Regions from separate parts of the Micromonospora echinospora genome, predicted to be linked through region 2. Evidence: predicted binding sites of a transcription regulator. Region 2 holds the regulator's gene; the other holds the start of a gene.
The links. Region 2 encodes HrcA, which represses chaperone genes, less so after heat shock. Its sites were predicted from a motif close to GGTTNGCACNCTCNNNNNGAGNGTGCNAACC; they were not measured.
Positions count from the first base shown of each region.

Region 1 (4,827 bases), 990 kb from region 2:
TTGACGGCGATCTGCCGCAGCGGGGCGTCCAGCGCGATCTTGACGATCTGCGCGCCGGTCGCCTCGTCGCCGACGAGGTCCAGCTTGTCGAAGGCGGTCTTGCCGGCCTGCACCAGCGCGACGCCACCACCCGGGACGATGCCCTCCTCGACGGCGGCCTTCGCGTTGCGGACGGCGTCCTCGATGCGGTGCTTGCGCTCCTTCAGCTCGACCTCGGTGGCCGCGCCGACCTTGATCACCGCAACGCCACCGGCCAGCTTGGCCAGCCGCTCCTGCAGCTTCTCCCGGTCGTAGTCGGAGTCGCTCTTGTCGATCTCGGCCCGGATCTGGTTCACCCGGCCCTGGATCTGCTCGGCGTCGCCGGCACCGTCGACGATGGTGGTCTCGTCCTTGGTGACCACGACCTTGCGGGCGCGGCCCAGCATCTCGACGCCGACGGCGTCCAGCTTGAGGCCGACCTCCTCGCTGATGACCTGGCCACCGGTGAGGATGGCGATGTCGCCCAGCATGGCCTTGCGGCGGTCACCGAAGCCCGGCGCCTTGACGGCGACCGACTTGAAGGTGCCCCGGACCTTGTTGACGACCAGGGTCGCCAGGGCCTCGCCCTCGATGTCCTCGGCGATGATCAGCAGCGGCTTGCCGCCCTGCATGACCTTCTCCAGGATCGGGAGCAGGTCCTTCACCGACGAGATCTTGCTGTTGACGATCAGGATGTACGGGTCGTCGAAGACGGCCTCCATACGCTCCGGGTCGGTCATGAAGTAGGCGGAGATGTAGCCCTTGTCGAAGCGCATGCCCTCGGTGAGCTCAAGCTCCAGGCCGAAGGTGTTGCTCTCCTCGACGGTGATGACGCCTTCCTTGCCGACCTTGTCCATCGCCTCGGCGATGATCTCGCCGACGCTGGCGTCACCGGCCGAGATGGAGGCGGTGGAAGCGATCTGCTCCTTGGTCTCCACGTCCTTGGCGAGCTTGGACAGCTCCTCCGAGACGTTCGCGACCGCGGCCTCGATGCCCCGCTTCAGGGCCATCGGGTTGGCACCGGCGGCCACGTTGCGCAGACCCTCGCGGACGAGGGCCTGGGCCAGGACGGTCGCCGTCGTCGTGCCGTCACCGGCCACGTCGTCGGTCTTCTTGGCGACCTCCTTGACCAGCTCAGCGCCGATCTTCTCGTACGGGTCCTCGAGCTCGATCTCCTTGGCGATGCTCACACCATCGTTGGTGATGGTGGGGGCACCCCACTTCTTCTCGAGCACGACGTTGCGGCCCTTGGGGCCGAGCGTCACCTTCACGGCGTCGGCGAGCTGGTTCATGCCCCGCTCGAGGCCGCGACGGGCCTCCTCGTCGAACGCGATCATCTTGGCCATACGGCGTTGTCCTCCTGGACACTCACGGGCCACCCGAGTGTGTGTCCCGGATGGGCCGCCTGGTGTACGCACCTTGGGACGTCGCCACCTGGCGACGACGACGTCTCCTCGGCCGGGCCGGATAGCCCGCGACGACCGGCCATGTGCCACGCGGCTCGATGCCGCGCGACCGTGGCCCTACCGCCCCGACCATTGGCACTCACGCCATGCGAGTGCCAATGACTTGTTTAGCACTCTCCCCTGCCGAGTGCAAGCACGATGGCTCCGTCCGGCACTCTCACCGGCCGGCCCACGCCGCACTGCGCACGAGAAGATCATGAGCTCGACGGAGAACTCGACCTCTCTGGACACGCCCACTTCATGGTCGACGCGGAGAGGGAGGGAGTGCCGGACGAACGTCAGCCGGCGGAGCGCGGCGACGGCACGGAAGCGAGCGATCCCGGACACGGGGAAGGGTGGGGCCTTGTGCGGCATGTCGGGGTGTCCACGCGGAGGGACACCCCGACATGCCGCGGTTCGCCTCGGACCGACGGCTCGGGTGAGCCGCCGGAACGGGCTGGTGAACGGGGGCGCGCCCGGCTCCGGGAGGGCCGGGTCCGGGCGGGCCTGGAGGGAACGAAGGGAACGGGAGGAACGGGTCAGCCATGGGCCGATGCCGGCACCTGTCCGCCGGGGCGACCGCAGGCCGTGCCGGTCGTGGTGGCGACACCTCAGCGTCGCCTCACGGAGTCAGCTCAGGCGATGACGCGCACCCGCTCGGCCTGCGGACCCTTCTGCCCCTGAGCGATCTCGAACTCGACCCGCTGCCCGTCGTCCAGCGCCTTGTAGCCGTCCATCTCGATCGCGGAGAAGTGGACGAAGACGTCCTGTCCTCCGTCGACGGCGATGAAGCCGTAGCCCTTTTCGGCGTTGAACCACTTGACGGTGCCTTGCGCCACGGTGCACTTCCTCACTTCGCTGGGCGACACGCAACCCCCGACGCCGGTCCGATCGACATCGGGACCACCGCTTTCCTCACCGGCCCGGAGCGGCCGATGTTCGGTGACCGAAATCGCACGCTACACGAAGCGTGACGACAGCGCACGACCACAAACCAGGGCATAGCGGACTGGTCTCGACCCGGGATCGCATCGGCGGCCATCGTTGCGGTAGGCATTCGGACATGACGCGGAATCCGGCCAGGTCGACGGCGTGCGCACCCATCGTCCGCAGGGTCCGCCCGGCCGACGCCGCCCGGATGCGAGCCCTGCGGTTGGAGATGCTCGCGGACGCTCCGCTGGCCTTCCTGGAGACCCTCGCGGACGCCGCCGCCCGCCCGCACGCCGAGTACGCCGCCCGGATCGCGTACACCTCGACCGGCTCGCACACCGCGCAGTTCGTCGCCGACCCCGGTGGCCGCCTGGTCGGGCACGCCGGGGGTGTCGCCTCACCGCACGAGGCGGGCCTGACCGTGGTCTTCGGGGTCTACGTCACCCCCGCCTGGCGCGGCACCCGCCTGCTCGCCGACCTGATCGACGAGGTCGGTCGCTGGTCACGGGCGTGCGGACGACCGGAGCTGATGCTGGAGGTGGTGATCGGCAACGACCGCGCCTACCGGTCGTACCTGCGGCTGGGCTTCACCGACACCGGGGTACGCGTGCCGCACCCCACGATTCCGTCGATGCGGGAACTCCAGATGCGCCGCGCCGCCTGAGGGGATGCCGCCTGCGGGGATGCCGCCTTCACGCACGCGCTGCCCGCGGGCGGCGGCAGCCCTGCCGCGCGCACCGCGAGGTGGTTGCAGGGGACCCTTCCTACGCAAAAAACGGTAAGAAGGGTCCCCTGCTACCAACCCAGCCGGGTGGGCTGCCGAGCCAGCCCGCTGGGCTGCCGATCGGGTCCGGTCAGGCGGTGTGGCGGCGGCTCTGCACCACGCGGAACCGGTTCGCCACGTACGCGCCGTCGGTGAGGGCGGCGTTGGCGGCCGGGTTGGCGCCGCTGGCGTGGAAGTCGGAGTACGCCGCCGACTGGTTGACGAAGACCCCGCCGGTCAGGTTGCAGGACAGGTGCACCCCGACCTCGATCGCCGCCGCCTCGGCCGCGTCGAGCACCGCCTCGTCGGTGGAGTAGACGGCGGCGGTCAGCGCGCCCTTCCGGCCCACCGTGGTCCGGAGGATCTCCAGGCTCTGCGCGGTCGAGCCGGTGGCGATGACGAACGAGACCGGGCCGAACCACTCCCGGCCGTACGTCGCCGTGGCGTCCGCGTCGAGCTTGACGATGGTCGGCGTACGCACGACCGCGTCCGGGTGCGCCGGGTGCGGCAGCGGACGCGACTCCAGTACGACGTCACCGAGCTTGGCCGCCTCGTCCAGCCGCTCCAGCACCCCGTCGTTGACGATCGCGCCGGTCAGCTCGACGGCGCGGGCCGGGTCGGCGGTGAGCTTGCCCACCGCCCCGGCGATCCCGGCGGCCACCTCGTCGAAGCTCTTGTGCCCCTGGTCGGTGGCGATGCCGTCGGCCGGGATGAGGATGTTCTGCGAGGTGGTGCACATCTGGCCGCTGTAGAGCACCAGGGTGAACCCGAGGTTGCGGCACATGCCGGCGAAGTCGTCGGTGGAGTCGATCACCACCGTGTTCAGTCCGGCCTTCTCGGTGTAGACCGAGGCCTGGCGGGCGTGCTGCTCCAGCCAGTCGCCGTACTCGGTGGAGCCGGTGAAGTCGACGATCTTGACAGCCGGGTGCAGGGCCAGGTCGGAGGCGAGCTTCTCGCCCGGGGACTCGGCGGCGAGCAGCACCAGGTTCGGGTCGAACCCGGCCTCGGCGAGCACCTCACGGGCCACCTGGACGGTGATCGCCAGGGGCAGCACCGCGCGCGGGTGCGGCTTCACCAGCACCGGGTTGCCGGTGACCAGCGAGGCGAAGAGACCGGGGTACGAGTTCCAGGTCGGGAACGTGTTGCAGCCGATCACCAGCGCCAGGCCCCGGGGCACCACGTGGAACGTCTTGGTCATCCGCAGCGGGTCGCCCTTGCCGGCGGGCTTCTCCCACCGGGCCGTCGCCGGGTGCCGGGTCATCTCCGCGTACGCGTACGCGATCGCCTCCAGCGCCCGGTCGAACGCGTGCGCCCCACCGGCCTGGAACGCCATCACGAAGGCCTGCCCGCTGGTGTACTGCACCGCGTTGGCCAGCTCGAAGATCCGCTTGTGCAGGCGGGACAGGATCTCCAGGCAGACCCCCGCGCGGGCCTGCGGGCCGGCGTCCCGCCAGGCGGGCAGGGCGGCGGAGGCGGCGGTCACCAGCTCGTCGACCCGGGCGTGCGGGTAGCGCACGCCCAGCGTCACCCCGAACGGGCTCGCCTCGGTGGCGATCCGGTCGCCGGTGCCCGGCTGGTCGAGCGGGAAGTCGCCGTCCAGGTACGCCTCGAAGGCGGCCCGGCCCTCGGCCGCGGCGGTCTCGCCGTACACGCGGGGGCTGGGGGACTCGG
Region 1 is NZ_LT607413.1:2,807,713-2,812,539, reverse strand. Features, by position in the region: gene groL (chaperonin GroEL) at 1-1,364, opposite strand, end outside; gene GA0070618_RS12935 (cold-shock protein) at 2,099-2,302, opposite strand; gene GA0070618_RS12930 (GNAT family N-acetyltransferase) at 2,527-3,057, shown strand; gene paaN (phenylacetic acid degradation protein PaaN) at 3,248-4,827, opposite strand, start outside.
Region 1: a site for HrcA is predicted at 1,555-1,585, ahead of groL (chaperonin GroEL). Genes of this name have one in related genera too.

Region 2 (4,827 bases):
GGGGGCTGGCCGCCGACGCCGAGGTCACCACCGAGGCCAATCCGGAGTCGGTGACGCCGGAGTCGCTGAAGACGCTGCGGGCGGCCGGGTACACCCGCATCTCGCTGGGCATGCAGTCGGCCGCGCCGGGCGTGCTCGCGGTGCTCGACCGGAAGCACTCCGCCGGGCGGGCCACCGCCGCCGCGGCCGAGGCCCGCGACGCCGGGTTCGACCACGTCAACCTCGACCTGATCTACGGTACGCCGGGGGAGCGGGCCGAGGACTTCGCCGCCTCGCTCGACCAGGTGGTCGCCGCCGGGGTGGACCACGTCAGCGCGTACGCCCTGATCGTGGAGGAGGGCACCCGGCTCGCCGCCCGGATGCGCCGGGGCGAGCTGGCGTACCCCTCGGACGACGTCGCGGCGGACCGTTACCTGGCCGCGGAGGCCGCCCTCGACGCGGCCGGTTTCTCCTGGTACGAGGTCTCCAACTGGGCCCGGACGCCGGAGGCCCGGTGCCGCCACAACCTGCTCTACTGGACCGGCGGGGACTGGTGGGGCCTCGGCCCGGGGGCGCACAGCCACGTCGGCGGGGTGCGCTGGTGGAACGTGAAGCACCCCAGCGCGTACGCGGCGAAGCTGGCCGCCGGGGAGTCACCCGGCCAGGCGCGGGAGGTCCTCACCGCCGACGAGGCGCACATGGAGGACGTGATGCTCCGGCTGCGGCTCGCCTCCGGGCTGCCGCTGGCGGTGCTCGACGCCGCCGGCCGGGCCGGTGCCGAGCGGGCCCGTGCCGCCGGGCTGCTCGCCGAGGCCGACTACGCCGCCGGCCGGGCGGTGCTCACCCTGCGTGGCCGGCTGCTCGCCGACGCCGTGGTCCGCGACCTGCTGCCCTGAGCGCCCCCTCGACACCGTGTCACGCCACCCGCCGCCCTGGCCGGTTCCCGGGCGCCGTGTCGCGCCTGCTGGCGCGAGGACGGCCGGCCCCGGGAACACCACCGGGACCGGCCGGACGGCTCACTTCACGAAGCTCCGGGTCATCGGGTACTGGTAGAGCAGGTCCTGGTTGGCCTTGAGGGCGGCCGCGATGCCGAGCACGATCGGCACGATCGCGAGCACGATCGGCACGAAGGAGAGCAGGCCGCAGGTGATCGCGGCGAGCAGCCAGCCCACCAGGATCGCGACCGCCCAGGTGATCTGGAAGTTGAGCGCGGCGACGGCGTGCGCGCGTACCGCCGGGGACTGCTGGCCCCGCACCAGCAGCACGATCAGCGGCCCGACCCAGCCGAACAGGGTCGCACCGATCACGATGCCGATCGGGCCGCCGGCGTGGGCCAGGATCGCCCAGGTCCGGTCGTCGCCACCGATCGGGCCGGGTGACGGCTGCGGCCCGCCCCCGCCCGGTGGCGGATACCCGCCCGGCCCCCCGGAGGTGGGTGCCCCCGTGGCCCCGGGCGGCGGGAAGCCCGGTGGCGGGTAACCGCCCTGCTCACCGGGGGGCGGGTAACCGCCCGGTTCGCCTGGCGGGGGGTAACCGCCCTGGTCACCCGGTGGCGGGTAGCTGGCCTGGGGGTCCGGCGTCGGGTAGCCGGCCGCGGCGAAGTGTCCGCCCGAGGTCGGGTGGTCGGCCGACGGGGCGTCACCGGGCGGGCCGTAACCCGCCGTCGGCGGCTCCGGGGCGACGGCGGCGTGGCGCTCCGTCGGCAAGTCGTCGCCGAGCGACCCGTAGCGCTGCGTCGACGGCTCGTACGACGGCGTCGTCCAGTTCTCGGTGGGCGGCTCGGGAGACGATGTGGTCCAGTTCTCCGTGGGCGGCTCGTACGACGGCGTCGTCCAGTTCTCCGTCGGCGGCTCGGGGGACGACGCGGGAAGGTGCTCGGTGGGTGGCTCATGGGGCGGCGTGGACCAACCGCCGGGCGGGGTGGATCCACCCGGTGGGGGATACCCGGGTGCACCGGCCGCGTCGGACAGTGGGGCGGTGGGCTCGTCGGGTGTCGACGGGGACCCGGACGGGGCGAGCGGCATGGTCGGCTCCGGCGGGTACCGGCCGGCGTCGCCCGCGCCGGGCGGGCGCGGCGGTTCAGTCATACCGGTCACGGTAGGGGCACCGGGCAAGGCGCGACCAGCGGGCGTGTCCTGATCACCCGGGCGGACGGCCCGTACCGGGCAGGGTACGAGGGGTCGACACCGATCATCGCGTCCCGGGGGTGCCCCGACGTAGACTGGCACTCGTTAAAGTCGAGTGCCAGGAGCGTGCCGTCGCCGTCGGCGACCGCCGCCGGTCGTCGCCGGGGGTGGGCACGCACCGCGACGGGCCGGGCGCTGACCGGCGTAGGAGGTGGGGAGAGTGGGTCTCGACGACCGCAAGCTCGCCGTGCTGCGCGCGATCGTCGAGGACTACGTCGCGACCCAGGAGCCGGTCGGCAGCAAGGCGCTGGTCGAGCGGCACCAGCTCGGCGTCTCCCCGGCCACGGTCCGCAACGACATGGCGGTGCTGGAGGAGGAGGGCTACATCCGGCAGCCGCACACCAGCGCCGGCCGGGTGCCCACCGACCGTGGCTACCGCCTCTTCGTCGACCGGCTCAGCCGGGTCAAGCCGCTCAGCCCGGCCGAGCGTCGGGCGATCGAGCGGTTCCTGGTCGGCGCGGTCGACCTCGACGACGTCGTCCACCGCACCGTCCGGCTCCTCGCCCAGCTCACCCGCCAGGTGGCCGTGGTGCAGTACCCGAGCCTGGCGCGTTCCTCGGTGCGACACCTGGAGCTGGTGCCGATCTCCACCACCCGGCTGATGCTGGTGATGATCGCCGACACCGGTCGGGTCGAGCAGCGGCTGGTGGAGTTGCCCGCGCCGGTTCCCGCCGACGACGTCACCGACCTGCGTCGCCTGGTCAACGAGAAGCTCTGCGGCACCCGGCTGTCGGACACCCCGCCGCTGGTGCAGGCGTTGGTGGAGGAGGTCAGCGCCGGGCTGCGTCCGGCGATGACCACGCTCTCCACCGTTCTGCTGGAGACCCTGGTCGAACGGCACGAGGAGCGGATCGCGCTGGCCGGCACGGCCAACCTGACCCGGGGCGGCCTGCTCGACTTCCAGGGCTCGCTGCGTCCGATCCTCGAGGCGCTCGAGGAGGAGGTCGTGCTGCTCAAGCTGATCGGCGAGGTCGAGCCGAGCACGACCCGGATCCGGATCGGCGACGAGAACGAGATCGACAACCTGCGGGGTACGTCGGTGGTCAGCACGGGCTACGGTCCGGGTGCCACCATCGTGGGTGGGTTGGGCGTGCTCGGCCCGACGCGGATGGACTACCCCGGCACCATCGCCACGGTACGCGCCGTGGCACGCTACGTGGGCGAGCTGCTGGCCCAGAACTGACCAGTCAGGGCCGACGGCCGACTCGGGCCGACGACCGGCGTAACGCGAGACGAACATGAGGACACGGAACGCAGTGGCCAGGGACTACTACGGCATCCTCGGTGTCAGCCGGGAAGCCTCCGACGACGAGATCAAGCGCGCCTACCGCAAGCTGGCGCGGCAGTTCCACCCGGACGTCAATCCGGACCCGGAGGCCCAGGAGAAGTTCAAGGACATCAACGCCGCGTACGAGGTCCTCTCGGACGACCGGAAGCGGCAGATCGTCGACCTGGGCGGCGACCCGCTCGCTCCCGGCGGCGGCGCGGCCGGTCCGGGCGGGCCGGGCGGCGCGGGACCGTTCGTCGGCTTCCAGGACATCATGGACGCCTTCTTCGGCGGGGCCACCGGCTCGCGCGGGCCGCGCCCGCGCACCCGTCCCGGGGCGGACGCGATCCTGCGGCTGGAGCTGGACCTCAACGAGACGGCGTTCGGTGTCGAGGCGCCGATCACCGTCGACACCGCCGTGCTCTGCACCACCTGCTCCGGCGCGGGCACGGCCGCCGGCACCCACCTGGCCACGTGTGAGGCGTGCGGTGGCCGGGGCGAGGTGCAGTCGGTGCAGCGCACCTTCCTCGGCCAGGTCGTCTCGGCCCGGCCCTGCACGGTCTGCCAGGGGCACGGCACCACCATCCCGCACCCCTGCCCGACCTGCGCCGGGGAGGGCCGGGTCCGTACCCGCCGCTCGTTGACCGTCAAGATCCCCGCCGGGGTGGAGGACGGCATGCGGATCCGCCTCGCCCAGCAGGGTGAGGTCGGCCCGGGTGGCGGCACCGCCGGCGACCTCTACGTCGAGATCCACGAACGGCCGCACGACGTCTACTCCCGTAAGGGCGACGACCTGCACTGCCGGGTGACCGTGCCGATGACCGCGGCGGCGCTCGGCACCCGACTGACCATCAAGACCCTGGACAGCGAGGAGACCGTCGACGTCAAGGCGGGCACCCAGCCGGGCAGCACGATGCGGCTGCGCGCCCGGGGCGTACCGCACCTGCGCGGGACCGGCCGGGGTGACCTCTACGTCCACCTCGACGTGCGGACCCCGACCAAGCTCGACGCCGACCAGGAGCGGATGCTGCGCGAGTTCGCCAAGACCCGGGGCGAGGAGGTCGCCGAGCTGAGCAAGCAGGGCGGCTTCTTCTCCCGGATGCGGGACGCGTTCAACGGGCACGGCTGAGTGTCTGCCCCGCTGTTCCTGGTCGAGTCGCTGCCCGTCGCCGACACGCTGACCCTGGACGGCCCGGAGGGCCACCACGCGGCCACCGTGCAGCGGCTCCGGGTCGGCGAGGAACTGCTGCTGGCCGACGGTCGCGGCGGCACGGCCGCCGCCGTGGTCACCGCCGTCGGCCGGGGCGCCCTCGACCTGACCGTCACCTCGCGGGGGTACGTCGACGCGGCAGTGCCCCGGATCGTGGTGGTGCAGGGCATCGCCAAGGGTGACCG
Region 2 is NZ_LT607413.1:3,797,737-3,802,563, forward strand. Features, by position in the region: gene hemW (radical SAM family heme chaperone HemW) at 1-875, shown strand, start outside; gene GA0070618_RS17300 (DUF4870 domain-containing protein) at 996-2,066, opposite strand; gene hrcA (heat-inducible transcriptional repressor HrcA) at 2,326-3,348, shown strand; gene dnaJ (molecular chaperone DnaJ) at 3,422-4,561, shown strand; gene GA0070618_RS17320 (16S rRNA (uracil(1498)-N(3))-methyltransferase) at 4,562-4,827, shown strand, end outside.